3 regions of the Nocardia sp. PE-7 genome follow, and region 2 is predicted to be linked to each of the others. Evidence: riboswitches for the same ligand, from Rfam matches in the RefSeq annotation. Region 2 holds a riboswitch; each other region holds the start of a gene.
The links. A riboswitch is a leader RNA that binds a small molecule or an ion and turns the genes downstream of it on or off. The one in region 2 is predicted to bind cobalamin.
Positions count from the first base shown of each region.

Region 1: linked by a shared signal. The riboswitch ahead of QX204_RS17495 (ABC transporter substrate-binding protein) and the one ahead of metE (5-methyltetrahydropteroyltriglutamate--homocysteine S-methyltransferase) in region 2 are both predicted to bind cobalamin.
Region 3: linked by a shared signal. The riboswitch ahead of QX204_RS14000 (ABC transporter substrate-binding protein) and the one ahead of metE (5-methyltetrahydropteroyltriglutamate--homocysteine S-methyltransferase) in region 2 are both predicted to bind cobalamin.

Region 1 is NZ_CP129614.1:3,687,152-3,696,918, reverse strand. It holds gene QX204_RS17510 (ABC transporter permease) at 1-75, opposite strand, end outside; gene QX204_RS17505 (ABC transporter permease) at 72-1,043, opposite strand; gene QX204_RS17500 (class I SAM-dependent methyltransferase) at 1,049-1,810, opposite strand; gene QX204_RS17495 (ABC transporter substrate-binding protein) at 1,807-3,333, opposite strand; cobalamin riboswitch at 3,439-3,570, opposite strand; gene QX204_RS17490 (PucR family transcriptional regulator) at 3,668-4,921, shown strand; gene QX204_RS17485 (adenylate/guanylate cyclase domain-containing protein) at 4,934-5,734, opposite strand; gene QX204_RS17480 (PucR family transcriptional regulator) at 6,202-7,473, shown strand; gene QX204_RS17475 (DUF6968 family protein) at 7,474-8,049, opposite strand; gene QX204_RS17470 (hypothetical protein) at 8,356-8,691, shown strand; gene QX204_RS17465 (acyl-CoA dehydrogenase family protein) at 8,884-9,767, shown strand, end outside.
Region 2 is NZ_CP129614.1:4,878,879-4,888,645, forward strand. It holds gene QX204_RS23025 (pyruvate carboxylase) at 1-3,069, opposite strand, end outside; cobalamin riboswitch at 3,360-3,557, shown strand; gene metE (5-methyltetrahydropteroyltriglutamate--homocysteine S-methyltransferase) at 3,698-5,962, shown strand; gene QX204_RS23035 (bifunctional 2-methylcitrate synthase/citrate synthase) at 6,034-7,176, opposite strand; gene prpB (methylisocitrate lyase) at 7,179-8,093, opposite strand; gene QX204_RS23045 (MmgE/PrpD family protein) at 8,093-9,616, opposite strand.
Region 3 is NZ_CP129614.1:2,982,696-2,992,462, reverse strand. It holds gene QX204_RS14025 (hypothetical protein) at 1-117, opposite strand, end outside; gene QX204_RS14020 ((2Fe-2S) ferredoxin domain-containing protein) at 176-811, opposite strand; gene QX204_RS14015 (ABC transporter ATP-binding protein) at 808-1,596, opposite strand; gene QX204_RS14010 (FecCD family ABC transporter permease) at 1,593-2,660, opposite strand; gene QX204_RS14005 (FecCD family ABC transporter permease) at 2,657-3,655, opposite strand; gene QX204_RS14000 (ABC transporter substrate-binding protein) at 3,652-4,689, opposite strand; cobalamin riboswitch at 4,718-4,910, opposite strand; gene QX204_RS13995 (hypothetical protein) at 5,069-5,293, shown strand; gene QX204_RS13990 (MarR family winged helix-turn-helix transcriptional regulator) at 5,539-6,018, opposite strand; gene QX204_RS13985 (GDSL-type esterase/lipase family protein) at 6,125-7,255, shown strand; gene QX204_RS13980 (hypothetical protein) at 7,383-7,619, opposite strand; gene QX204_RS13975 (P-loop NTPase family protein) at 7,896-8,378, shown strand; gene QX204_RS13970 (3-hydroxybutyrate dehydrogenase) at 8,482-9,228, opposite strand; gene QX204_RS13965 (MFS transporter) at 9,225-9,767, opposite strand, start outside.

The DNA.
Region 1 (9,767 bases), 1.2 Mb from region 2:
GAGGAACGGTCCCGCGGCCGCGACGAGCACCGGCACCGCGACGAGGACGCTGAAGATCCAGCGGCGCGGGGTCATCGGCCCACACCTTCGGCCGACACCGGCACCATGCGTTGCCCGGCGATGTCGATCAGGGTGTTGATGACGATCGCGACCACCCCGGTGATCGCGACGATCGCGAGGATGACCGGGGCGTCCCGGTTGCCGATGGCGCCGATGAGTGCCGAGGCGACGCCGGGTACCACGAACACGGCCTCCACGATGAGCACGCCGGACAGCAATCCGTCCCCGGTGCGCCCGAGCTCCTGCATCGCCGGTGCGAGCGCGTTCGGCGCTACATGGCGCGCCAGCAGCGACATCCGGCCGACGCCGAGCCGACGGGCCTGCGCGATGTAGGGCTGATCCATCACATCGATGACACCGGCACGGACCAGCCGCACCAGGGGAGCGGCGACGCGCGCGACCATGACTATCAGCGGCAGCACCAGGTATTCCGGCCGGTCGAGCAGGGTGTCGAGGTCGGTCCCGAGGAAGGTGGCAGGCAGCAGGTCGAGATCGATGGCGACGTAGCTGACGAGCAACACCGCCAGTACGAAGTCCGGAACCGAATCGAACCCGATACTGATCGCGCTGACGATCCGATCACACCACGATCCCGGCGCCGACCCGGCGGCGAAACCCGCTGTCACCGCGAGGGGGACCAACAGCGCCGATGCCAGCACAGCCATCAGCGCGGTCGTCAGGAACGGGTCGGCGATCACCTCGCCGACCGGGTGTCCGTTGGCGTAGGACACGCCGAAGTCACCGGTCACGGCGCCGGCGAGCCAGTCCAGGAACCGCTGGACCGGTGCGACATCGAGGCCGAGCAGGTGCCTGGCCGCCGCGCGTTGCTCGTCGCCGAGAACATCGTTGCTCTGCACATCGGCGGCGTCGCCGGGCAACAGCAGCGACAACACGAACACCAGAACGAGCAGCACACCGAGCTGCCCGACGCCGATGACGGCGCGGCGCACCAGGAATCGGGTGAACGGTGTCGAAACGCGCACGGACGCTACCGGATACCGACCACGACACGGTCGTCGCCGTACTGCCACACGATTCCGGCTTCGGCGAATCCCGCGTCTCGGGCGAAGGCGACATAGTCGTGCACGGTCGGGCGATCGCGCACGGTGTGCTCGAATCCGCCGTTTCGCAGTCGCACCAGCTCGGCGAGTTCGGGCGCCCGGTTCACCGCGTCCCACCAGGATGCCCAGTCCTCGGCGGCGGCGGTTCCCTGCCGCTCGGCGCGGCGCGCGGTCATCGATCTGCCGAGGGCGTCGAGCCTGGGACCGGCCGGGCCCTCGTAGAGGTGGTCACCGTCGACGAACAACCCGCCTGGTTTCAACGCTTGCGCGCAGGTCCTGATCAAGTCTCGCAACGGATCCCGATTCATCCAGTGCAGGGCGGTGGTGCTGACGAACGCGTCCGGGACCCGGTCAAGGTCGAGGGCGTCGAGCCAGCCTTCCCGCCGCAGGTCGGCGAACACTGTCCGGAAGCGGGGGGAATCGTAGGCCAGGTCGGCGAGGCCGAGCAGCAGCGGATCGGCGTCGACGCCGACAACGGAAGCGGCGGGGAACCGGTCGAGGAGGCGCTGCGACAGCGTTCCCGGGCCGACCCCCAGATCGACGATCAACAGGTCCTCGCGGCCACCCAGTTCGTGCACCACATCGCCGATGACCTCGAATCGCTGCTCACGGTCGGGCATGTAGTGCTCCTGCTGGCGGTCCCAGCGTTCGATCCAATACCGCGCTCGCGCGGCGTCGAGTCCGGTCATCGCGCGCTCACCTCGTCGAATCGGGCCCAGCCGTGCGAGTTCGGCACCGCCGCGGGCAGTCGCTCGAAGCGATCGCCCGCGGCGCTGTTCCACGCGGTGTTGCCGAAGAATACGAATCCACCCCGGTCGTAGAGGATTTCGTGCATCGTGCGGTAGATCGCCGCCCGCCCTTCCTCGGTGGGGGTCGACTGCGCCTTGACATACAGTGCGTCGAATTCGGCATCGGACCACTTCGTCCGATTCTGTGGCGATCCGGTGAGCAGGCGCGACGCGAAATGGTTCGGAACGGGCAATGGCCCGGACTGACCCATCGTGAGGTGACCGGTGTTGAGCGCGTCGGTGTAATAGGTGTCCTTCGATCCGAGCACGACATTGACCTTCACCCCGCAGCGGCTCGCGTGCTCGGCGAAAAGTCGTGCCGACTCGACGAATCCATGCGCGACCGGCGCGGTGAAGAGGTCGAACGAGAGCTCACGCACCCCGGCGCGACGCAGCAACCGGCCCACCTCGTCGGGATCGAAGCTGTGCTGCGGCAGGTCGGCGTAGTACTGGAACCCCTTGCCGAATACATCGTTGGCGATCTCGCCGTTGCCCTCGAGCGCCACCTTGACCAACTCGTCGCGATCGAGCATCCGCATCACCGCGCGGCGCACATCAGGATTGTCGAACGGGGCGCGGTCGGTCTTCATGGCGAAGAAGTAGATGCCGCTGTTGGGGGTGGCCGCGAGCGTCACGCCGCGTCGTCCCTGCAGGGTCCGTGCCGCCGACGGCGTGAGGTTGTCGGCGTAGTCGATCTCGCCGCTCTGCACCGCCGCGAGCCGGGCGTCGGACTCCGCGCTGACGATGCGAAGTCGACGAATCGACGGGGCGCCGTCCCAGTAGCGATCGTTGGCGGTTGCTACGAATTCCTTTCCAGCCGTGAAGGAGTCGAAAACGAACGGACCCGTGCCCACCGGCCGCTCGAAGTCGGTCGCCCCATTCGGCACGATCTTCGTCCCGTAGGCCGACAGTGCGATCAGGAACTCGAAAGAGGGCTCCTTCAGCACGATCTCCACCGTGCGCGCATCGATGGCGCGGCTCTGGGCGAGGTCGACCTTGTCGAGCGACGAGGCGGCGATGAACGGGCGACGCTGCGGCGGGCCGAGCACCCGCGCGAAGGTGTAGAGGACGTCGTCGGCGCCGAAGGCTTTTCCGTTGTGCCAGGCGGCATCTCGCAGGGAGATGCGCCACCGGGTCCCGTCGGCGTTCGGCTCGGCCGCCGTCGCGAGGCGGGGAATCGGCGTCATCGTCTCGTCGATCTCGAACAATCCGTCATAGACCGATTTCATCCGGGCTTCGTCGATGAACAGCGTGTTCACGCCGGGATCGATGCCCTCGCCGGCGCCCGAGCCCTGGAAGGCGGCAGTGAAGGTGTCGACCGAGTTCCCGGACGGCGTCGACCGGTTGCACCCGGCGAGGACGGTGCCCGCGGCGAGTGCGCCACCGAGCAGGAATGTGCGGCGTCGCAGGTTCGGTGGCTGCATGAAGGCTCCTATCGCGTTGGCTCTCACGCGACGAAGACATGCGGAAACAAGCCACGACCGGTGTGGCTCGGTTCGGCGCATCGATCAATACCCACGTGATCACGACCGTTTCAACAGTTCATCCGCAGGTATCTGGCTTCGGCTCGCGGACGAGCCTCACAGTTGCGGGACAGCCCCGGACTCACACCGGTCTTCCCTACGGACAGGCGATATCCTACGCACACCGGTGAAAACCGGTGTCGGTACGGACCCGTGGACGCGCCCGTCGGGCGCCGTCACCGGTCACCGCCATTCGGCTCGCGGGAACTCGGACCGGGGGTTGCATAATGACGGGGTGCATTCTGGTGATGGTCTGTTCGATCGACGCCTGTCCGACCGCGCGCGTGAAGTGATCCGCCAAGGTGCCGAGATCGCGCTGAACGCGCCGGAGGAGTGGCTCGACGAGCTCTACGACGCCACGCTGCTCAAGACCAGCCTGCGCGCCATCGCCGGGGATCCGTTGCTGGCCGAGGCAGTGCGGCGCGTCAATCGTGCGAACCTGCTGCACTGGGCATCGGCCAACGTGGCCGATCCGGGGATGCCGGTGCCGATCAACCTCGGCGCCGACCAGATCGCCATCGTGCGCGACCTGGTCCGCCGCGGCTTGAACGAGGCCGCTCTCCAGGCCTATCGCGTCGGTCAAGACGTTGCCTGGCGGCGGTGGATGTCCATCATCTTCATCCTGACGACCGAGCCGTTCGAGCTCCAGGAGGTCTTCGAGGTTTCCGCCGCGTCGATAGCCGACTTCGTCGACGGCACCGTCGAGGCGATCACCGAGGTCATCGACGACGAGCGTGACGAGCTGGCCCGCGGTTCGTATGCCGAACGGCGGGAGATGATCTCGCTCATCCTCGAAGGCGAACCGATCAATGTCGAGCGTGCTTCGATCAGGCTCGGCTACCGGCTCGATACGACCCATACCGCGGCCATCGCCTGGAGTGGCATTCCCGGTGCCGAACTGGAGGAACCGCATCGGGTGACCAGGGCACTCGCGCAGGCCACCGGTGCGGCGACGGCACTGAGTCTGCTCGCCAGCGCGGCCACCCTGTGGGTGTGGGTGCCGGGCCCGACGCCTCCCGATCTCGCGATCCTGACCGAGGCGATGGACCATATTCCCGGGGTGCGAATCGCCATCGGCTCGACCGGTCGAAACGTCGCGGGTTTCCGGACGAGTCACCTCGACGCTCAGGCCGCGCACCGGATCCTCGCTCGCCCACACAGCACGCGGCGTCTGGTCACCTTCGGTGAAGTGCAGCTGACTTCGCTGATCACCGAAAACGGCGCTCAGGCGGACCGTTTCATCAAGTACACCCTCGGCGAGCTGGAACATGCCGACAGCGAACTGCGCGAATCGGTGCTCGTCTACCTCAACGAGCAATGCAACGCCACGCGCGCCGCGGCCCGCCTGTTCACCCACCGGAACACGATTCTGCGCAGGCTCGCCCGCGCGGACGAGTTGTTGCCTCGACCCCTGGCGGACAACAGCGTGCACGTCGCGGTCGCGCTGGACGCGCTGTACTGGCGACAGAGCACGCCACAGCCGATGTGAGCTCGCCACGGTCTATTGCGCCGGGCAGACCGGGGTGAGGCGATGAGTGCCGCGCAGGCCCTTGAGGGTGGCGTCCCGAGGGGTCCCGATCGTGAGATCTGTCGTGCTGCCGATGGCTTCCAGTACCGGCTCGCTGACGAGGACCTCGCCGCCCTCGGCCTGCGCGGTGACGCGCGCGGCCATGGCGACGTTGCGGCCGAACAGATCGTCGCCACGGCGGACGGAGGACCCCATGTGGATGCCGATCCGGACTCTGAAATCGGTGTCGCCGCGCGACGATTCGGCGTCCTTGGTCAGCGCCGCCTGGATGGCGAGTCCGCAGGATACCGCCCGCTCCGGCGCGGCGAAGGCGATCATGTACCCGTCGCCTTGGTTCTTGACCACGTGGCCTGCCTGGTCCCGCACGCAGCGCTCGACGAGACGGTGGTGGCGATCCAGCAGCTTGACCCAGGCGCGGTCGCCCAGTTGTTCGTTGAGTGCGGTCGACTGCTCGATGTCGGAGAACATGATCACGACGTTGCCGTCCGGTGTCAGCCGTGCCAGGTCGGGGCGCTCGACCCGTGCCCAGCCGGCGAGGTCTTCGATCGAGGTCAGCACGGCGGCGCGAAAGCCTTTGGCGCGCACCAGGTCCGCGGCCTGCCAGGCCGTCCGCACCGCTTCGCGACCGCCCACCATCAATCGCTGCGTGGTCGTCGACCGACGCGGGGATCTGCGTTGTCGCCGGCTGCGGGCAAGCAGGATCGACAGGGTGATCAAACCGGCGGCTTCACCGACGGCGACCAGTGCGAGCACGGTGATCACGACTGTAGTCATCGGGCGAACCTCGGCGGAGTAGCGTTGCTGGTCGAACCCTGTAGCGGCTGCGCGCCCGAGCTTGTCACGGCAAAATAGTACACATGTGTTCACTCGAATTCGAAACGGTGTGCTCGCTGCTCGCCGTCGTTGCGGAGCATGCGGTGGCGCCTGCGTGGCGCACGCGGTCGGACTCCAACCTCCCGTCGAACCGAGGCCTGTACAGCTGCAATGCCCTCAGTGGGTGAACCCGGGTGGCGGTGTGTCCCGTGACCGCGAGCGCTGGCGGAGGTCGCGTCCGAGGTGACACGAACTGCGGCCGTCGGGTCGATTCGATACCATCTCGGTGTACAGGTGGTGTCCATGATCGAGTACCGGTGATGCATAGTGCACAACGCGGATTCGATTCGGGTGCGAATCGCCATTGGAACGCGGGGTACCGAGACCGCACGATGGAGCGCAAACACCGGAAAGTAGGAAATGTGCCCATGCCCGACAGCATCCTGTCGGCCCGGATCGTGACGGTGGGAGGTCGGCCCGCGGTCGACTGCCTTCCCCCGGCGTCAACGATCTCGGGCAAGATCATGAGCCGATTCGTCGTCGACAGCGCGCTGCCCGCCAGAGTGCCACTGGCGGCCCTGCGCCGCGATGTCACCGCAATGGTGAAGGCGTGCCTGGAGCTCACCGCGCGACTGCTGACCGGCGCGGACGCTTCGAAACCGTTGGACGATGTCCGTTTCGGCGTCCTGGAATGGGCACAGGAAGGTGTCCCCATCGACGCGATGCTCGAGGCGGTGCACACCGGCACTCGGATGGTGTTCGACCATCTCGCCGCCCAGGCCGGGTCCGCCGGGGACCAGGTGGCCGTGTCCGACGTGGCGCACGTGTTCGTCGGGCTGTCCAGCCGATTGGCTGCCGCGATCGCACAGGCGTACTCGGGACAGACGCGAGCCGCCGTGGATGACGACGCCGACGCCCTGGCCGCGGCCGTGATGGCCGGGAACGCCACACCGGCCATGGCCCGTGCCTGCGGGGTGCGGCTGGCCGAGAACTACGTCGTCTTCGCCGTGGCGTTCGTGCCACACCAGGAAGAGGCGCAGCCACACCCGGATCGCCAGATCATCTCCTCGCGAACAGTTCGCCGAGTCAGAGCCGAGGTGTCGCGCCTCGGTGGTGACCACGCGTTGATGCAGATGGGAGCCGGCACCGCGACCCTGCTGATTCCGCAGGACCACTTCGACCCCGCAGCGGCGGAACAGTTCGTCGAGCACCTCGTCGCCGCGGCGCGGACGCGGGTACGCGCCACATTCGTGACGGTGGGAATCGGCGGCATTCGTGAAGCGGTCGAGCGCGTGCACGCGGTACTCGACATCATGCGTCGACTGCGCCGCGAGGGGCTCGAGCGCTTCGAGGGCCTGTCACTGGAGTATCAGCTGTCCAGGCCGGGCGCGGCGGGGCGCTACCTTGCCGCGACGTTGGACCCACTCGACAAGCATCCGGTGCTGCTGGAGACGCTGAAGGCTTACCTCACGACCCGCTCCACGCGCCTGCGCACGGCGCATGTACTGCACGTACACCCCAACACCGTCGACTATCGGCTGAACAAGATCGCCGAGATCACCGGATTGGACCCCCTGCACTCGGACGGGGTCTGGCGCCTGCGTTCTGCCCTCGTGGCCCGCATGATCGGTGTCGGCGAGCAAGAGTCGGTCGAGCGCGGCGACCCTGACCAGGCCGCGCCAGCCGCGCAGGCCTGCTGATCACCTGCGGGTCGGTGCGCCCGGCATAGGCCAGTCCTGCGGTATTCCCAGGATGGCGCCCACATCGCGGATCGCCGCCATCACCGCGGTGACCCCGTCGAATCCCTGCGCGAAGGCTTCGGTGCGCTCATCGATACGGAACGGGCACAGGTAGGTCTGGGGACGGTCGGGGTCCTGGCGGGGCCGTCCGATCGTGATCACCACCGGCCCCGCGGGGGTGTCGACGGCTCGCGCCCCCAGCGGCGAACCGAACGCCCTGGCCTTCGTCGCCGATCCGGCGGCCTCGCCGATACGTAGGGGAGGAGCCTCGGGTTCTCTCGATAGGTCCGCGTCGGACGGTCGGCCTGCCGAGCCGACTCGGGCCGCCGCGTTCGGAATATCGATCAGTGCGGCGTAGATGGCAGCCAGCCGGTCCGGGCCGTGGGCTCTGCGCGCTCGGACGCCTTCGACGCGGTAGACGCACTGCCAGCGGTGCGTCGTGTGGTCCTGTCGAGGATCGGCGACCTCTATGCGCAGCTCTCGTTCGCCGGTCTTGAGGATGCTGGCTATCGTTACCTCGTCGAGTGCACTGGTCACAAGATCCTCCTGATGGTCGTCGCTGGCGCGGGTCGCGTGCGATGCCGCCCATCGGGAACAGGTTGGTCGACGCTCACAACGCCGACGGAGTTCGCTGTGCACTGGTACATGGATGGGTGCCCAGTCCTCAACCGGCCTCTTCGGACAGTTATCTATCTCACACAAGTGGCATGCCCGCTGGTACGGCTCACAAATGCGCCACCGATAGCCGCTAATTAGCCATTAAACTTCCGCGGTAGCCAACCGTTTTCTGCGAATATTCGGTAAGTTGACCACCGGCACAGAACAAGTTCGACAGGGGGGTCGATGGACGAGTACATGAGCAATACCCCGCGATCGCTCGATGGCGAAGGCGATGATCAGGTCGGCTGGAATCTCGAACACGGCTCGGATTTCAATGTCGAGTCATATGACAGCGAGACCGCTCATCTCCACGACGTTGTCGATCAATTGGAATACGCGGTACAGGTCTGTTCACAGGAACGCATTCCGCTTCCCTTCGTCTTGAATGAAGTCGAAAAGGCTCTCGGTGTGGTCCTCGACGATATTTCCGCCGATTGGCAAACCGATCTCCGTCTTCATCTCGTCGATTATGTGACCGCGGCATTCGCGAAGGATCATCTCCAGCCGCCACTTTCGTGACGACGCGCTCGAAGTCGCAGCATCCGAACAGGACCTGTCGGCGCTGACTTCGACCGACCGCCGCGATGAGATCGGACCGATTCTATTGCTTCTCCCAGCCCCGTCTGCCCGCGATAATTGCCGGCATTCGGAGTCGCGCCGATGCGCGTAACCCATCGATCTCGCCGCTAGGCGAACCTCGGGAGACCAGCGATGACCAGCACCGTCACACCCACCGTCGTTGCCAGTTCCACCTCCCCGCTCTCGGCCACCGCCGCGCCGAGTGCCTTCTTCAGCACCGAGGACTACCACCGGTTCCACGCCCGCGCGGCCACCTACGACGCCGCGAACACCTTCTTCACCGAGGATTTCGAAGAACTGCGTGACGCGGGGTATCTGCGCGCCGCCCTGCCGCCGCAGTACGGTGGTCGAGGACTCTCGCTGAGCGAAGTGGCCAGGGAGCAAAGGCAATTGGCGTACTGGGCGCCCGCGACCGCGCTCGCTGTCAATATGCACCTGTACTGGACGGGGCCCGCCGCCGCGCTGACCAGCTCCGGCGCCGAGGACTTCAGCTGGTTGCTCGGCGCGGTCCGCGACGGTGAGGTGTTCGCGGCCGGTCACGGTGAACGCGGAAACGATGTGGGACTGGACGATTCGGTGGTAACCGCCCGACCACAGCCCGACGGCTCCTACCTCATCGACGGCCGCAAGACCTTCACCTCGCTCGGGCCGGTATGGACCTCGGTGGGGATCCACGCCCGCGACGATTCCGACCCGGCCGACCCGCGCATCGTGCACCTGTTCGTCGCCCGCGATCAGCCAGGAGTGCGCACCGAGGAAACCTGGGACACCCTCGGGGTCCGGGCGACCCGCAGCGACGACACCATCTTCGACAATGCCCGCGCCGAAGCCGTGACCGTCGCGGGAACGCACGCGCCCGGCGGCGCCTACCCGCCGCTGATCAACGGCATTCTCGGCTGGTATCTACCGCTGCTGGCCAATGTCTATTTCGGGATCGCCCGGCGGGCGCTCGATGTCGCGATCCTGCACGCGGGCACACGCTCGTCGCTGGTCCCCGGCATCGACGCCCATGCCGC
Region 2 (9,767 bases):
CATGCCCTTCTCGTCGGGCTCGGAGATCGCTTCGAGGCCGATGAGCAGGGTGACGCCCTTCTCCAGCTGCACGCGGTGCTCTTCGCCGCGGCGCAGGCCGTAGAAGAACTGGTTCTCCGACAGCCCGGTGGTGTCGCCGTACTTCTCGCGGTGGGTGTTGAACTCGGCGGTCGGGCCGGGGAACAGCAGCCGGTTCAGCGTGGCGCGGCGCTCGTCGGAGGAGCCGTCGAGGGCCTTCTGGTCGGCCGGGCTCAGCGGGGTCTCGGGCTTGGGTTCGTTGCGCCCGGCCAGTGCCTTGCTGCGGAACGGCTCGGGCCAGCCGCCCGCGGGGGTGCCGAGCTCGCCGCGCAGGAAGCCGATCACCGAGTCGGGGATGTCGTAGCGGCCCGGATCGGCGGCGAAGTCCTCGATATCGACGCCGGTGCCGACCAGCGCCAGCGCGAGGTCGCCGACCACCTTCGACGACGGGGTCACCTTGATCAGGCGACCCAGCAGCCGGTCGGCGGCCGCGTACTTGGCCTCGACCTCTTCGAACCGGTCGCCCAGGCCGAGCGCGATGGCCTGCTGACGCAGGTTCGACAGCTGACCACCCGGGATCTCGTGGGTGTACACCCGCCCGGTCGGCGCGGGCAGGCCCGACTCGAACGGCGCGTAGACCTTGCGCAACGCCTCCCAGTACGGCTCGAGATCGCACACGTTCTGCAGGTTCAGGCCGGTGTCGTGTTCGGTGTGCGCGGTGGCGGCGACGATCGCCGACAGCGCGGGCTGACTCGTGGTGCCCGCCATCGCCGCGGACGCACCGTCGACCGCGTCGGCTCCGGCCTGCCAGGCCGCCAGGTAGGTGGCCAGCTGTCCGCCGGGGGTGTCGTGGGTGTGCACATGCACCGGCAGATCGAAGTTGCTGCGCAGCGCGGTGACGAGTTTCGCGGCCGCGGGGGCGCGCAGCAGACCGGCCATGTCCTTGATCGCGAGGACGTGCGCGCCCGCGTCGACGATCTGCTCGGCCAGCTTCAGGTAGTAGTCGAGGGTGTAGAGCGACTCGTTCGGGTCGAGCAGGTCGCCGGTGTAGCTCAGCGCCACTTCGGCGACGGCGGTACCGGTTTCGCGGACCGCGTCGATCGCCGGACGCATCTGGTCGACATTGTTGAGCGCGTCGAAGATGCGGAAGATATCGATACCGGTCGTGGCGGCTTCGGAAACGAACGCGCGCGTGACCTGTTCGGGGTAGGGCGTGTAGCCGACGGTGTTGCGACCGCGCAGCAGCATCTGCAGGCAGATGTTGGGCACGGCTTCGCGCAGGGCAGCCAAGCGTTCCCACGGGTCCTCGTGCAGGAATCGCAGTGCCACGTCGTAGGTCGCACCGCCCCACGCCTCGATGGAGAGCAGCTCCGGGGTCAGTCGCGCGACGTGCCCCGCCACACCGAGCAGACCGTTGGTGCGCACGCGGGTGGCCAGCAGGGACTGATGCGCGTCCCGGAAGGTGGTGTCGGTGACGCCGAGCGCCTTCTGCTCGCGCAGGGCACGGGCGAAACCCTCCGGCCCGAGGGCCAGCAGTCGCTGGCGCGAGCCGTCCGGCGGCGGCAGCGTCAGGTCGACGGCGGGCAGCTTGTCGTACGGGTACACCGTGGTCGGGCGGTCGCCGTTGGGCTTGTTGACGGTGATGTCGGCCAGGTAGGTCAGGATCTTGGTGCCGCGGTCGGCCGACCCGCGCGAGGTGAGCAGCTCGGGACGCTCGTCGATGAACGACGTGGTCACCCGGCCTGCCTGGAAATCGGGATCGTCGAGCACCGACAGCAGGAACGGGATGTTGGTCGTCACGCCGCGAATACGGAATTCGGCCAGCGCGCGACGAGCGCGTGCGGCGGCGGCGGGCAGGTCGCGACCACGGCAGGTGAGCTTGACCAGCATCGAGTCGAAGTAGGCGCCGATCTCGGCGCCCAGGTTCGCGCCACCGTCGAGGCGGATGCCCGCGCCGCCCGGCGTGCGGTAGGCGGTGATGCGGCCGGTGTCGGGGCGGAACCCGTTGGCCGGGTCCTCGGTGGTGATGCGGCACTGCAGCGCGGCACCGCGGATCTGCACCGTCTCCTGGCTCAGACCCAGGTCAGCCAGGGATTCCCCCGCCGCGATCCGCAGCTGCGACTGCACCAGGTCGACGTCGGTGATCTCCTCGGTGACCGTGTGCTCCACCTGGATGCGCGGGTTCATCTCGATGAACACGTGGTTGCCACGCTCGTCCAGCAGGAACTCCACAGTCCCCGCGTTGATGTAGCCGATCTGGCGGGCGAAGGCCACCGCGTCGGCGCAGATACGTTCGCGCAGTTCGGGCGACAGGTTCGGAGCGGGCGCGAGCTCGATCACCTTCTGGTGGCGACGCTGCAGCGAACAGTCGCGCTCGAACAGGTGCATCACATTGCCGTGCTGGTCGGCCAGGATCTGTACCTCGATGTGGCGCGGATTCACCACCGCCTGTTCGAGGAACACCGTCGGATCACCGAACGCCGACTCCGCTTCCCGCGACGCCGCTTCGATCGACTCACGCAAGAGCTCCGGCGTGGCGACCCGGCGCATGCCACGACCACCACCACCGGCGACGGCCTTGACGAAGATCGGGTATTCGAGTTCGGCTGAGGCAGTGAGCAATTCGTCGATATCGGCCGAGGGCGCGCTGGACTTCAGCGTCGGCAGACCGGCCGCCTTGGCCGCTTCGATGGCCGTGGCCTTGTTGCCCGCCATCTCGAGGATCTCGGCGGTGGGGCCGATGAACGTGATGCCCTCGGCGGCACAGGCCGCGGCGAGGTCGGGGTTCTCCGACAGGAAGCCGTAGCCGGGGTAGATCGCGTCGGCGCCCGCGCTCTTGGCGGCCTCGACGATCGCCTCGATCGACAGATACGCGCGAACCGGGTGGCCCTCTTCGCCGATCTGGTAGGACTCGGCCGCCTTGAGGCGATGCACCGAATTGCGATCCTCGTACGGGAATACCGCGACCGTTCCGATGCCGAGTTCGTAGGCCGCGCGGAAGGCACGGATAGCGATCTCACCACGATTTGCGACCAAGACTTTCGAGAACATTGGCCTACGGTACCCGGCCGTGAGGCGCGGTCGGACACGCAAGGTGGCTTCGCAGCAATCTTCACACCGCACACCCGCCCACCTGCGAAGTTGCGTTCATCAGGCCGTCACATCTCACCGCGTGGAGCCGCCCGCGGTGCGCGTGGTGGACCTCGGCGCAACCGCAGGTCACGGCCCTGTTCGCGACGGGGCGGTGTCCCGCGCCCCCGTCGAGGGCCTATGCTGAGGGCGCAGCTGGTTCGCCCGCGCGGTGGAAGAGTCGGAGCCCCGACCTCCCGCGTAGGCGTCGAAACCCGGGTGCGGATCATGTTCCGCACCGGGTGAGAGGGAACCCGGTGAGAATCCGGGACTGTCCCGCAGCGGTGAGCGGGAACGACCGCCGTCAACAGCACTGGGCATCATGCCTGGGAAGCGACGGCCAGTAGGTCGGTCGATCACACGACCGGTGCCCGCGAGTCCGAAGACCTGCCGACTGTGCCGGATACGCCGTATCCGGCGGCCACCGCCTCGTGGATCGGGCGCGCGGACCACCGATGCCGACTGTCGTATCTTTCGCGACGTGTCCGGTCCTGTGGCGTGCGCCCGCGAAAAGGCGACGGCTCTCCCTGCACGACACTGGAGAATCTCCGTGACTGTTTCGCACACCCCTTTCACCGCAACGGTTCTCGGCCTACCGCGAGTGGGCCCGAACCGGGAACTCAAGCGCGCCACCGAGTCCTACTGGGCGGGCCGCGCCGATGCCGCGCACCTGCACGCGGTCGGCCGTCAGCTCCGTCGAGCCCAGCTCACCGAATTGGCCGCGGCGGAACTCGATTCGGTGCCGGTGGGCACCTTCTCCTACTACGACCAGATGCTCGACACCGCAGAACTGCTCGGCGCTCTGCCGCCGCGCGTCGCCACCATCGCCGATCCGCTCGACCGCTATTTCGCGGCCGCGCGCGGCACCGACACGGTCGCTCCGCTGGAGATGACCAAGTGGTTCGACACCAACTACCACTACCTGGTGCCCGAAATCGACGCGGCCACCACCTTCTCACTGCATCCCGGCAAGCTGCTGACCGAACTCGACGAAGCGATCGAGCTCGGCGTCCCCGCACGTCCGGTGGTGATCGGTCCGATCACCTTCCTGAAGCTGGCCAAGGCCACCGGTGGTGCCGCGCTCGAGCGTCTGCCCGAGCTGGTGCCGCTCTACCTCGACCTGCTGGCCCAGCTGGCGGACGCGGGCGCGCAGTGGGTACAGATCGATGAGCCGGTGCTGGTCACCGACCTGACCGAGGCGGAGATCGCCCTGGTCGGCCAGACCTACAGCGCGCTGTCGGCCGCACAGAACCGGCCCGCGATCCTGGTCGCCACCTACTTCGGGCACCCCGACGCCGCCCTGGCGGTGTTGGCCGAGACCGAGATCGAGGGTGTCGCTCTCGATTTCACCGCGGGCGCCGATATCGCGGCGGTCGCCGCGCTGCCTGCCCTGGCTCGTAAGTTGCTGGTGGCAGGCGTGGTCGACGGCCGCAATATCTGGCGCGCCGACCTCGACGCCGTTCTCGGCACCCTGGGCACGCTGCTCGGCAGCGCCGATTCGGTGGCGGTGTCGAGTTCGTGCTCGCTGCTGCACGTGCCGTATTCGCTGGCCCCCGAGACCGGACTGGACGAGCGGCTGCGCTCGTGGCTGGCCTTCGGCGCCGAGAAGGTCGACGAGGTGCGCGTGCTGGCCACCGCGCTCACCGCGGGTGTCGACACCGTCGCCGACGACCTGGCCGCGGCCCGCGCCGCCGCCGACTCACGCCGGACCGACCCGCGACTGCACAACGAGCAGGTCCGGGCCCGATTGGCCGAACTCGACGAGCACGACCTGACCCGCTCCCCCGCCGACGAGCGTCGCACCCTGCAGCGCGATCACCTCGACCTGCCGGCGCTGCCGACCACCACCATCGGCTCCTACCCGCAGACCTCCGCCATCCGGCTGGCCCGCGCCGCGCTGCGCAAGGGCGAGATCGACCAGGCCGAGTACGTCGGGCGGATGCGGGCCGAGATCGCCGATGTGATCACCCTGCAGGAAAAACTCGGTCTCGACGTACTGGTGCACGGCGAACCCGAACGCAACGACATGGTGCAGTACTTCGCCGAACTGCTGGACGGTTTCGCCGTCACCGACGCGGGCTGGGTGCAGTCCTACGGAACTCGCTGCGTGCGCCCGCCGATCCTGTTCGGCGATGTGACCCGGCCCGAGGCGATGACGCTGTCCTGGATCGGGTACGCCCAGTCGTTGACCACCAAGCCGGTCAAGGGCATGCTCACCGGCCCGGTGACCATCCTGGCGTGGTCGTTCGTCCGCGACGACCAGCCGCTGGGTGAGTCGGCCCGCCAGGTCGCGCTCGCCATCCGGGACGAGACCGTCGACCTGGAAGCTCAGGGCACGCGGATCATCCAGGTCGACGAGCCCGCCCTGCGCGAACTGCTGCCGCTGCGTGCCGCCGAACAGCCCGCGTACCTGCAGTGGTCGGTGGATTCGTTCCGCCTGGCCACCGCGGGTGTCGCCGACACCACCCAGGTGCACACCCACCTGTGCTACTCGGAGTTCGGCGAGGTCATCTCGGCGATCGCGGGCCTCGACGCCGATGTCACCTCGATCGAGGCGGCGCGCTCGCACATGGAGGTCCTCGACGATCTGAACGCGGCCGGTTTCGCGCTCGGCGTCGGGCCGGGCGTCTACGACATCCACTCGCCGCGGGTGCCGTCGGTCGAGGAGATCACGGCCTCGCTGTCGGCGGCATTGAAAGCGGTTCCGGCCGAGCGCCTCTGGGTGAACCCGGACTGCGGACTCAAGACTCGCGGACCGGTGGAGGTCGAAGCGTCGCTGCGGAATCTGGTGACGGCGGCCGCAGCACTGCGCTGACCGACCGGATCAGTCCATAGACCACTGCCCCGGACGAAAGATCTTGCGTCCGGGGCAGTGTGGTCGGCGACTCAGCTCGCCCGGGCGACCGGGACCGGGCGCTGCGCCACGCCGCGATATTCCGAGAGCGGCCGGATCAGCGCGTTGGCGGCCGACTGCTCGGCGATATGCGCGGTCCAGCCGGTGATCCGGCTCATCACGAAGATGGGCGTGAACATCTCGATATCGAAGCCCATCAGGTAATAGGCCGGACCCGCGGGGAAGTCGAGATTCGGTGCGATGCCGGTCTTGTCGGCCATCGCGGCGGCGAGTTCGTCGTACATCCGAACCCACTGCCGGCCACCGGTCACCGCCGCGACGTCGTCGAGGGCGGCCTTCATGGTCGGCACCCTGGAATCGCCGTTGCGGTACACCCGATGCCCGAAGCCCATCACTTTGCGCTTGGCGGTGAGCGTTTCGGCGACCCAGGCCTTCGCGAGCGCGGGGTCGGCGATCTCCAGCATCGTGTGCATCACCGCCTCGTTGGCGCCGCCGTGCAGGCGACCCTTCAGGGCGCCGATCGCCGCGGTGATCGCGCTGTACATATCCGAGCCGGTGGAGGTCACCACGCGCGCGGCGAAGGTCGAGGCGTTGAAACCGTGCTCGGCGTAGAGGATCAGGGAGATCTCGAACGCGCGCACGATCCGCAGTTCCGGCACCGCGCCGAAGCACATGTACAGGAAGTTCTCGGCGAAGCCGAGCTGGGAGTGCGGTGCGATCGGGTCGAGCCCGCGTCGTCTGCGCATCGCCGTCGCGATCACCGTCGGCAACAGGGCGGTCAATCGCAGTGCGGCGTCGAGTCTTTCGCGCTCGCTCTCGCTGTCCGAGGCGACGTCTTCGGTACCCAGGTAGCTCACGACCGTGCGGACCGCGTCCATCGGGTGGCAGGTGTCGGGCATCTTCTCCAGCAGCGCGAGCACCGACCGGTCGATCCGACGCTGAGCGCGTTCTCGCTGGCAGAGCAGCTGCAGCTGGCCGTCGTCGGGGAGTTCGCCGTGCCACAGCAGATAGGCGACCTCCTCGAAACCGCACCGCGCGGCCAGGTCCTGCACCGGGTAGCCCCGGTAGGTCAGCGAGTTGGTCTCGGCGACCACCTTGGAGATGCTCGTCGTGTCGACCACCACCCCGGCCAGACCCTTGGCGATGGCGGATCGTGTCGTGTGTCCACTGGTCATGCTCACTCACCCACCATGAAATCGAAGATGCCGGAGTCGAATTCGTTGTAGTGCCGGTAACCGAGCAGTTCATAGAGCCGAGACCGGTGCTGCATGCGGTCCAGCAGCGCCGATTGCGTTCCAGCCGTGGCTATTTCGCGCAGCCCGTCCTCGATCGCGCCCATCGCCAGTCGCAACGTGGTGACCGGGTAGATCACCGCGTTGTAGCCGAGATCGGTCAGTGTCCGCGCGCTCAGCAGCGGCGTCTTGCCGAATTCGGTCATGTTCGCGAGCAGCGGGATATTTACGGCGGCGCGGAACTTCGCGAACTCGGCTTCCTCGGCCAGCGCCTCGGTGAAGATCAGATCCGCGCCCGCGTCGGCGTAGGCCCTGGCCCGCTCGATCGCCGCGTCGAGGCCCTCGATCGCGCGCGCGTCGGTGCGGGCGCAGATCACGAAGTCCGGATCGCGGCGCACCGCCACGGCGGCGCGGATGCGGCGCACCATCTCGGCCGTGTCGACGACGGCCTTGCCGTCGAGGTGTCCGCATCGTTTCGGGTTCACCTGGTCCTCGAGATGACATCCGGCCAGGCCGGCGTCTTCGAGCAGGGTCACCGTGCGGGCCGCGTTCATCGGTTCACCGAAGCCGGTGTCGGCGTCGATGAGAACGGGCAGATCGGTGGCGCGCGCGATCTGACGGCCACGTTCGACGACCTCGGTGAGCGTGGTCAGGCCGATATCGGGCAGGGCGAGTTCGGCCGAGATCACCGCGCCCGACACGTAGACGCCGTCGAAGCCGATCTCCTGGATCAGCTTGGCCACCAGTGGGTTCACCGCTCCGGGCAGTCGTTGCAGCCGACCGGAAGCCAGCCCGGCACGCAAGCTCGCCCGCTTCTGCGCGGCGGTGGTGTGCGCGGCGAGCAGTCCCGAAACAGTCATCAGAACAACCCTTCCCGCGCGGCGGGCAGCCGGTCGAACAGCGCGGGGTCGACCGCGAAGCTCAGCTGATCGAGCTCACCCGCGCCGAGTTCCGGTGTGCGCTGGGCGGCATCGAGGAAGCGGTCCTGTTCGGCGGGCGTGACCACACCGTCGGCGAGGACGCGGAACTTCTCGAGGTACTGCTCGCGCGCGAACGGCCGCGCGCCCAGCGGATGCGCGTCGGCGACCGCCAGTTCGTCGACGATCACCTCGCCGTCGTCGAGGGTCACCACCGCGCGGGCGCCGAAGGCCTTCTCGGCGGGATCGGTCGCGTGATAGCGGCGGGTCCACTCGGGGTCCTCGACCGTGGCGATCTTGTGCCACAGCGCCACGGTGTCGGGTCGCTGGGCACGCTCGGGCGCGTAGGAGCGCTCGTGGTGCCAGGTGCCGTCCTGCAAGGCGACCGCGAAGATATAGGGCAGCGAGTGGTCGAGGGTCTCTCGACTGGCGTGTGGATCGAACTTCTGCGGGTCGCCGGATCCGGTGCCGATCACAGAGTGCGTGTGATGGCTGGTGTGCAGCACGATCGAGGCGATGCGGTCGGTATCGGTGATCCGGTCGCGCAGTCGACGCGCGAGGTCGATCGGGGCCTGGCTCTGGTATTCGGCCGAGTGCTCCTTGGTGTAGCTGTCCAGAATGGCGCGCTTGGCCTCGCCCGGATTCGGCAGCGGCACCTGGTACTCGACGTCCGTGCCGCCGAGCAGCCACGCGATCACTCCGTCGGCGCCCTCCCAGATGGGCGCGGGCGCACCTTCACCGCGCATCGCCCGGTCGACCGCCTCGACGGCCGTCTTCCCGGCGAACGCGGGCGCGTACGCCTTCCAGCTGGAGATCTCGCCCTTGCGTGACTGCCGGGTCGCGGTCGTGGTGTGCAGCGCCTGGCCGACGGCGTGATAGATGGTTTCGGGGTCGAGTCCGAGCACGGTACCGATGCCCGCGGCGGCCGATGGTCCGAGGTGTGCGACGTGGTCGATCTTGTGTTCGTGCAGGCAGATGGCGCGCACCAGGTCGATCTGGATCTCGTAGCCGGTGGCGAGACCGCGGATCAGCTCGGCGCCGCCGCGCCCCGTGTGCTGGGCGACGGCCAGAATCGGCGCGATGTTGTCGCCCGGATGTGAGTACTCCGCCGCGAGAAAGGTGTCGTGGAAGTCGAGCTCGCGCACCGCCACTCCGTTCGCCCATGCTGCCCACTCGGGCGAAACACGCTGCGCGCCGGGCAGTCCGAAGACGGTGGCGCCGTAACGTGCGGAGGTAGCGGACAGCGGATGCGCCGACGCTTGCGCGCGGGCGGTGCGGACCGGACCGCGCAGCACCGACGCCGCGGCCACCGCGGCGTTGTCGATGATTCGGTTCACGATCATCTCGGCGACCTCGCCGGACACCGCCACCGGATCGGCAGCCACCTCCGCGATCAGCGTGGCCAGATGCCGCGACCGCGGGAAGTCCTCGGCGGCCCCGACGCTGCGCACGATATGGGTTTTCATTGATCCTCCGATTCCAGCCGGTCGATCCCAGCCATGCTTCGCACGCTACGCATCGGAGTAACCACCGGATACAGGCTGAACAAGCGTATTTTTGTGTGCGATGGACGACAGATCAGCAACTATTGCGAAGATTTCCGATCAGCCTCGAATC
Region 3 (9,767 bases), 1.9 Mb from region 2:
CCCGGCGCCGGTGCGGTAGACCTTGCCCTCGGTGGCCTGCCGATGACGCCACCGGCGAAAGAGCACCGTCACCGCCCCGCTGCGGATCCCGGCCCAGCGCTGCTTCTCGATCAGCACGCGGGTCTCGGCTGCCGCGCGGCCCGGTCGGGGTGGATCGTGGTCGACTCGTCCTCGATCATTCCGTCAGGCTATCGTGCGCGGCGGCGATGGCGTCACCCCCGCGTACACCGTTGGTGTGCCATTCCCCGTCCGGGTAGGTGATGTAGAGCGGGCCCAGGTTGCACGGGTTGAGGCAGCCGGTCGGGGTGATCAGGGCGTCGGGGTGGTCGCGGCGCAGAGTGCGGTGCAGCTCGCCCGCGCCGTACACGGTGCAGCGGGGGCCTCGACAGACCAGGATGTGCGCGGTGTGGTCGGGTATTTCGGACCAGGCCGGGCTGCGGAAGGCCCGCGGGCTCGCCGTCACCGGTGCGCCGTCCTCGGACATCCGGGAACGCACCACGTCGGCGAATCCGGTGGCGGTGTCGATGCCGTCGGTGATTCGCACGTCGAGGTCGCTCGCGCGGGTCTCCTTCCAGTTCGCTACCGCTCGCGCGATCCAGGTCTCGAGGTAGCGGTCGCGTGGCACGGCGAGCGGGATCAGCGTGACCGGCGATTCGTCGCGGGCGGCGGTATCGAGTGCGGTGTGGATGGTCGGCTCCTGCTGGTCGAGCAGCGCGTAGCCGACCCCGCAGGCCTTCGCCAGAGCTTCGACGGAGGGGAGGTCGACGCCCGACGGAGTCGGCCGGGCGATGAGGACATACCGGCGCGTCATGCGGTGCGCACCGTTCGCCCGGCCGGAATCACCAGCGGTGTGCCCGTCATCGGATCGTCGATCACCGTGCAGTCGATGCCGAAGACTTCCGCGATCAGCTCGGGGCGCACGATCTCGGCGGGTGAACCTTGAGCGACCACGCGACCGTCCTGCACGGCGACGAGATGGTCGGCGTAGCGGGCGGCGAGGTTGAGGTCGTGCAGGACCACGATGATGGTGCGCGGCAACAGGTTTCGCAGGACGTCGAGGACGTCGAGTTGATGCGCCAGGTCGAGAAAGGTCGTCGGTTCGTCGAGCAGCATCACCTCGGGGTCCTGCGCCAACGCGAGCGCGATCCACACCCGTTGTTTCTGGCCGCCGGAGAGTTGATCCACCGGTCGGTCGATCAACTCGAGAGTGTCGGTGGCCACCAACGCTTTTCGCACGGCCGCACCGTCCTGCGCCGACCACTGACGGAACCAGCGTTGGTGCGGATGACGACCGCGGCCGACGAGTTCACCCACGGTGATGCCGTCGGGGACGACGGGTTGTTGGGGCAACATGCCGAGCCGCCGGGCGACGGTGCGCGCGGGCTGCGGCGCGATATCGGCACCGTCGAGCAGCACCGCGCCGGCCGTCGGCGCGATCAGTCGGGCCAGGCCGCGCAGCAGGGTCGATTTGCCGCAGCCGTTGCGGCCGACGATGACAGTGATCGCTCCGGTCGGGAAGTCGACGGTGGCGTCGGTGACGATCGCGGTGTCGCCGTAGCCGAGCGTGAGTCCCTCGGTGGTCAGGTGTGCGGTCATCCAGCGTGTCCGATCCGGGTTGCGCGGGCGAGGAGGTAGACGAGAACGGGAGCGCCGAGGATGGCGGTCACCACCCCGACAGGAAGTTCCGCCGGGAACAGCCGCCGGGCGGCCAGGTCGGCGGCGACCACCAGCAACGCCCCGGTGGCAGCCGCGGGCGCGAGCCCGGCACCGCGTTCGGCGAGCAAGCGTCGTGCGATCTGCGGAGCCACCAGAGCGACGAAACTGATCGGGCCTGCCGCAGCCGTTGCCAGGGTCGCGGCTGCGGCCGCGACGACGATGAGCGTGCGGCGGTCGGGGCCGCGTCGCCCGGCCAGCGAGTTCGCCAGGTCGTCGCCCATTTCCAGCAGCGGCAACGAGCGAGCGAGAACGATCAGCGGCGGCACGACCACTACCAGGGCCCCCGCGGCGAAGCCGACGTGGCTCCAATCGCGGTTGGCCAAGCTGCCGGTGAGCCACATGGCCGCGGTGTGCGCCTGGTAGTTGTCGGCGACGGTCAGGATGAACGCGATGGCCGAGGACAGCATCGCCGTGACGCCGATGCCGACGAGCACGAGTCGGTAGCCGTCGAGTCCGTCCTTGGTGGCCACGACCACGATCAACGCCATAGCCACCCCGGCACCGAGCAACGCGCCGCCGACCAGCCCCAGTCCGGCGCCACCGAGCAACACGCTCACCACCAACGCACCCAGTGAGGCACCCGCGTTGATCCCGATGATCTCGGGACTCACCAGTGGGTTGGTCGCGATCCGTTGCAGGATCGCCCCCGATATCGCGAAGGCCGCCCCGACGCACAATCCGGTGAGCACGCGCGGCAACCGGTCGGCCACCACCACGTCGTACTCGATGAGCGTGCCGCCGCCACCGAGCACCCGGATCACGTCGGTGACGGTGAGCGGGTAGTAGCCGATCGTGAGCGACCACGCCGCCACCGCCATCGCGGCTGCCGTGATCAGCACGGTCAGGACCGCGGAGCGTTTCCCGACGCGAAAGACGATGCGCCGGTCGGGTGTTCGTAGCAACAACGTGCCGCTGGGCAGTACGCCGCCCTCGGTGCGCGTCACAGGGTGGCCACCTTTCGATTGCGCACGAGATAGAGAAAGAACGGCGAGCCCGCGAAGGCGGTGATGATGCCGACCTGGATTTCCTGTGGCCGCACCAGCATCCGTCCGAGAATGTCGGCCGCCAACAGCAGCGTCGGACCCAGCAGCGCACACCACAGCAGAATCCACCGGTAGTCGTGTCCGGCGAAGAATCGGGCGATGTGCGGGATCACCAAGCCGATGAAGGCGATCGGGCCGGCGATCGCTACCGCAGACCCGGCGAGCAGCACCACGCTCGACGCACCGATCGCGCGCGTCGCGACCAGTCGGGTGCCGAGCGTGCGCGCCATGTCGTCACCGATGGCGACGGCGTTCAACGGCCGTGCCACCACGATCGCCAGCACCGATCCGACAGCGATGAACGGCACCGTCCCCCACACGGATTCGATGTCGGCGCGAGCCAACGAGCCGACCACCCAGAATCGGAAGTTGTCGAACAGGGTCCGGTCGAGCAGGGTGATCGCCGTGGTGATCGACCCACACAATGCGGTGCAGGCCGCGCCCGCGAGCGCCAGTTTCACCGGCGTCGCTCCCCCGAACCCCAACGATCCCAGCGTGTAGACGAGCGCGGCCGCGATCGCGGCGCCGAGGAAGCCGAACCAGATGAATCCGCCCGTCGCCGTGAGGCCGAGCGCACCCATCGCGATCACGATGGCCAGCGACGCACCCGCGTTGACGCCGAGCAGGCCCGGCCCGGCCAGCGGGTTGCGGGTGAGACCCTGCATCACCGCGCCGGCCAGCGCCAACGCGACACCCGCGAGCAGGCCCGCGACCGTTCTGGGCAGCCTGATGTAGCGCACGACCCGGTCGGTGTCGGTTCCCTGAAAATCGGTGAACGCGACCGCGGCCTGGTCGAGGGTGAGCGGGTGTGAACCGATCAGGACCGACGCCACACAGGCAGCCGCCAGCGCGGCGCCGGCCAGGAGCAGACCGGTGCCGCGAGCGGTGCGCGTCACCGCTGGAACAGCTCGGGATGGATCAACTCGGCGACCAGTTCGGTCGCGTGCGCGATCCGCACGCCTGCCGCCCGATCGGCGAACAGGAACGGGTGCACGGTCGCGTTGCGCACCGCCGCCAGATTCGCGAATGCCGGGTTTCCGACGATCTTGTCGACCTGGGGACGGCCGTCGGCGCGCGTGTAGGTCGCCTTGCAGCACAGGCTGGTCAGGATGATGTCGGGGTCACGGGCGATGAGCTCTTCCGCGCCGACGGGCACATTGCGCTTGGCGGTGAGGTCGGCGAAGACATTCACTCCACCGGCGGCGTCGATGATCTGGGTGATGAAGTCGATGCCGCCTGCCACGGTATAGGAGCCGTCGTCTTTGGGGGTGACGACAGCGACCCGAGGCTTCGCGGCGTTGCCGACCTTCGCGCGGACCGCGTCGATGCGCGAACTCAGCTGCGTGACAACTTCTTCGGCGCGCTCGGAAGCGCCCCACAGGGCACCGAGATCGCGCAGGTCGGCGTAGACGTTGTCGAAGCGCACGGTGTCGGGGTCGATCGCTTCGTCGGCGAGACCGTCGGCGCTGGGGCACAGCGGACTCAGCACCCAGCTGCGCACACCCAATTCGTTCAGGCTCGCCCTGGTACCGACGCTGTTCTGCGCCGAGGAGGCGAACACCCCGTTGAAACCCGACATGACGAAGTCGGGTCGCTGGGCCAGCAGTTCGTCGCGACTGGGCAGCTTCTCGACGTAGGGCGAGCGCGCCTGCGCGGCGAAATATTCCGGAAGCACGGCGGAGTCCAGGAATGCCGTGCCCACCAGCCGATCGGTGACACCGAGCGCGTGCGCGATCTCGATCGAGGGCTGATACGCCGCGTAGATCCGCTGCGGTGGGCCGTCGACGGCGACGTCGATCCCACAGTTCACGCGGGTGACAGCAGCTGCGCCGCCCGCATCGGAGGTGGGTTGCACACCGCAACCGGTGAGAACAATCGTGCAGGCGAGCAACGCGCCGGAACGTAGGCGCGCGAAAACAGAGCGGGTCAAGAGACGGCCTTCCAGGTCCTCGTGGAATGGGGTACTGCGTAGCCGTGGCCGGTCTCCTGGCTGACGGGATAGTGCGCGGTGAATCCACCTTCCCAGGGCAGGTGCCCCAGTGGCTCCGGACGACAGAGTCGTCCGGATCGATTCACAACTCCCGATCACAGTGGCGAGGGCCGCACCGGTTCTACACCGGTTTCCCGAACACCACGGCTGGTGAACTGTAGCAACGTCGGCTCGATCGAGGGTCGGCGCCGATCCACAGCCGACTCCCAGCCGCGTCCCACCGGGCTCGACAGTTCCGCCGCGAAGATTCAGCTATCGGCCGAGCACTTCGGCCGGCCGATGATCTCGGCAGTGAGATCGACGATCTGGAGGAACGCGCATGAGGATGAAATCGACGCTGGCCAAGACCGCGGTGGCGGGCACCCTGGCCCTCGGGGTGCTCGGCGCGACAGCGACCGCGGCGAGCGCGGATCCGGGCGGGCACGACCAGCAGCGGCCCGAGCAGGGCCAGCAGCACCGGCCGCAGCAACAGCCGCAGCATCACCAGAACGACGCGCCGCAGCACGGCTTCTGGTTCTTCGGCACCTGGGTTCCCCTGCCCTGACCCATTCCCCATCGCAGGCCCGGCACCCTCCGGGCTTGCGGTGAGCCGAGCGGCCATTCGCGCGAGTTATGGTGCGGGACTTCACCATCGCGTGGGAGAACACCCCCATCCGCGCCGTTCGTGTCAACGAATGGGATTGCAGGCGGGTCGGCACCTTAACCGGTTACCATTCACTCCCCTGAAGCCGACCCGCCTGCTTTTCATCAGCAGCGACACCCTCGACGACCGATCCCGCTGCTACCGCGTCACGATCGGTCGGACACAGCGGTAGCGGCCGGGTTCGTGGCATCGCGGATCACGCGCAGGCCGGTGATCAAGCCGTCGAGTTGGGTGGGAGTCAGCAGGCCGGTGAGCCATTGCTCGAGGGCGGCGAGGTAATCGGGAAGGACCTGTTCGAGGCGGCGGACGCCCGAGTCGGTCAAGGCCGCGTAGGCGCTGCGGCGGTCGGTCGGGTCGAGCTGGCGTTCTATCAGCCCCGCGGCGGCAAGGCGATCGACCACGCGGGTGACGCCGCTGGTCGAGAGCTCGGTTTGGGCGGCGAGATCCGACATCCGTAGGCGGCTGTTCGGAGAGCGACTCAGTCTCAACAGGGTGTTGAGCTCCAGCCCGGACAGGCCGTGCGCTTTCCAGGTCGGCTCGAGCTTGGCGATCAGACCGCTGTGCGCCTCGAAGAGCAAGCCGGAAATGGTGAAGCGGGGGTCGTCGAACAGCTCGTGGACGGACATGAAGCCAGCTTAGCCGATACTTGCCACGCGGATAGTTGACATGAGGAATACATCCGAGTAAACCTATGCGCAAGCATTATTCCGCACAGCAAATTTCGGAGAGATCATGCAGCGCAACATCTGGGTCGCCGGGTTCCGGACCGGAGTCATCGCCCCGAACGAACAGATCAAGCTCGCCGAGTCACGGGAGTTCGCCGACGAAACCGTGCGCCACGTCGTCCACATGGCAGGCGGCGGCGAGGCGGTACGCGTGCGGCTGACCAACCGCTACGGTCTCGCGCCGCTGCGGATCGGCGCCGCGCGCATCGCAGCGCGCAAGACCGGCTCGGCGATCATCGCCGATCACGAGATCACCTTCGGCGGCGCGGCACAGGTCACCATCGACGCGGGCGCCGAGCTCGTGAGCGATCCGATCGCGCTGCCGGTCGCCGCGGGCGAAGACCTGCTGCTCAGCCTGTACCTCCCGACGCCGACCGGGCTCGCCACCTTCTCCCACCAACCCGGCGAGATCGCCTACATCGTCCCCGGAGACCACACCGCGGACGTGGAACTCAGTGGTGCGCAAGAGGTTCCGTTCCGCTTCTTCGTCACCGGGATCGACGTGCTGGTCACCGACCCGCCGCCGGTAGCCGTCGCGTTCGGTGACTCCTGGTTCGAGGGCTTCGGTACGACGCAGAGCGCCAATCGCCGCTCGGTCGATGCGCTCAACGCCCGGCTCACCCGGGGTTGGGTGGTCAACAACGGGATCTCCGGCAATCGCCTCACGGCCGATCAGATCGGCGAATCCGGTTCGGGCCGTTTCGATTCCGACGCGTTGCAGGTCCCCGGCGTCACCGACATCCTGATCAATTTCGGTATCAACGACCTCATCCTCGGCGCGATGGGCGGGCAGTCCTCCGCGACCAGCGAGGAATTGATCGCCGGGTTCACCGGCCTGGCCGACCGGGCGCACGTTCTCGGACTGCGTATCCACGCGGCCACCATCGGCCCGTACGCCGGTTGCGTCTACCCCGGCATGCCCCTGCTGGAAACCCAGCCGACCCGCCACGCCGTCAACGCATGGCTGCGCACCACCGATGTCTTCGACTCGGTCTTCGACGTCGACCGTGCCGTGTCCGACCCCGAGCGCCCCGACTACATCCGTCCCGAGTTCGACAGCGGCGACGGCATGCACCTCAACGACGAGGGCGCCGCCGCGATGGCGGCCACCGTCGACCTCGCCGCGCTCTTCCGCTGACCCAACGTCGAGATCACCGTGCTCTCACCGTGCCTTCTTCGGCGAGAGCACGGTGATGCGCCCCCGCCGCTGTCCGGCCGGGGGTAGAACAATCGGTAGCACGCTGCCCATTGTCGAACGAGGGTCGCTACCGCTCGCGGTCGGCCGATCTCGAGGTCACCTCGATGGGCGGGACCAAGGGCTCGGGTAGCTCGTCCAGTTCAGCGAGGGTGGTGTGCACGAACGCCGCGATCCGGTGCCGGGCCGCCGAACTCAGCCGTTCGACACGGTCGGCGGTCAGCGGACTGTCGGCGAGTTCGACCACGGGGAGATCGCCGATGGCCCCCACGGTCGTCTCCGACCCGTTTTCCATGCGTCGCGCCATCTCGTCCCCCACCTTCCGAACAGTGTCGGTGCCACTTCGCCACACCGGTCACGAAGCGCCGCCGACATCCACCAGCAAACATCTGGATTACAACATGAACAAGCGTCCACAACAAGCGCTCTTGCTGGCGAATCTTGCGTAGATCGCTGCTCCGCCCACGATCGACCCCACCTTCTACGCCGCCCCCATCTGCCTGGACAGACGCCACTGCGACGTCCGCTACGTCATGCTGAGGCGAACAGCATCATCGACCGCGGAACCCGACCCGGAGGCAACGTGCGACGAATCGTGATCCTCGGTCGCGGCGGTGCGGGCAAGTCGACCCTCGCCCGCCGACTCGGCGCCGCCCTCGCACTACCGGTCATCGAACTCGACAAGCACTTCTGGCCACCGGACCTGACACCGCTACCCCCTGATCGATGGCGGGCGATCCAGCGCCGGCTCACCGACGCCGAAGGGTGGATTCTCGACGGCGACCTCGGCCCCTTCGACGCACTCGAGGTGCGACTCGAGGCCGCCGACACCATCGTCGTGCTCGACTTCCCCCTCTGGATCTGCGCGTGGCGCGCGCTGCGTCGCTCCCGCGAGAACCTGGCCTTCTGGCGCTGGCTGATCGGCTACCGCCGCCACAGCCTCCCGCTGATCACGACCGCGATCAGCGACCACGCGCCCCATGCCACCCTGCGACGACTCCGACGCCCCGACGACGTCGAGCGGTTCCTCGCCGAAATCCGCGACCGCCCACACCGGACCCCTTGACGAGACCACAGGGACCCACGACGGCCGCGACCCGCCAGTCACATCGTTCGTGGCGACTGACGGGCTACCGGTCAGCATCGTGCCCATCAGGCACCCACCGCGGTCATCGCGCGCTCCACCCTCCGTCCATCACATAGGACGAACCGGTCACCATGCCCGCGATGTCGGAAGCGAGCCAACCGACCAGTGCCGCGACCTCTTCCGGCTCGATCAACCGCTTGATCGCGCTCTCGGTGAGCAGCACCTTCTCGAGTACCTCCTGCGCCGGGAGGCCGTGCGCGGCCGCCTGCTCCGCGATCTGCTTGTCCACCAAGGGCGTTCGCACGTATCCAGGACTGACGCAGTTGCTGGTGACCCCGTGCGGACCACCTTCGAGCGCGGTCACCTTCGACAGCCCTTCCAGCCCATGTTTGGCCGTCACATACGCGACCTTGAACTGGGAGGCACGGATCCCGTGCACCGAGGAGATGTTCACGATCCGCCCGAAACCCTCGGCGTACATGTGGGGCAGGGCGGCGCGGATCAGCAGGAACGGCACTTCCACCATCAGCGTCTGCATGGCGCGGAACCGATGCGGCGCGAAGTCCTCGATGGGGCTCACGCTCTGCACGCCCGCGTTGTTGACGAGGATGTCGACATCGAGACGCAACTCGGCCAGGGTGTCGACCTCGAGCAGATCGACACTCCAGACGTGTCCGCCGATCTCGTGCGCGACCGCTTTCGCCCCGACTCCGTCGATATCGGCGACGGTGACCTCCGCGCCCCGCGCGGCCAATTCGCGCGCGCACGCCGCGCCGATGCCGCTCGCGCCGCCGGTGACCAGCGCCTTGCGCCCCGTGAGATCGGTCATGCGGCAACACCTTTCTCGGCGGAGGCATCGGCGAGGTCCACAGATTCCAGGTCGATACCGCGGGTCTCCTTGGCACACACCACCGCGATCGCCGTGACGGTCGCCGCGAACGCCAGGTACCAGGCGATCGGCACCGACGAACCGAACTCGTCGAGGAGCTTGACCGCGATGATCGGCGCCAGCGAGCCCGCCACGATCGAGGTGACCTGATAACCCAGCGACACACCGGAATAGCGCATCCGCGTCGGGAACATCTCCGCCATGATCGCGGGCTGACCGGCGTACATGAACCCGTGGAACACCAGACCGATGATGATGGCGGACAGGATGATCACGCTGTTGCCGCTGTCCATCATCGGGAAGGCGAAGAAGCCCCAGGTGGCCGCGGCGACGGCACCGGCCAGGTAGACCGGGCGGCGCCCGACACGGTCACCGAGCCTGCCCGCCAACGGAATCACCGCCATGTGCACGGCGTGGGCGATGAGCAGCCACCACAGGATGGTCGTGGTGTCGGCATGCACGTGAACCTTGAGATAGGT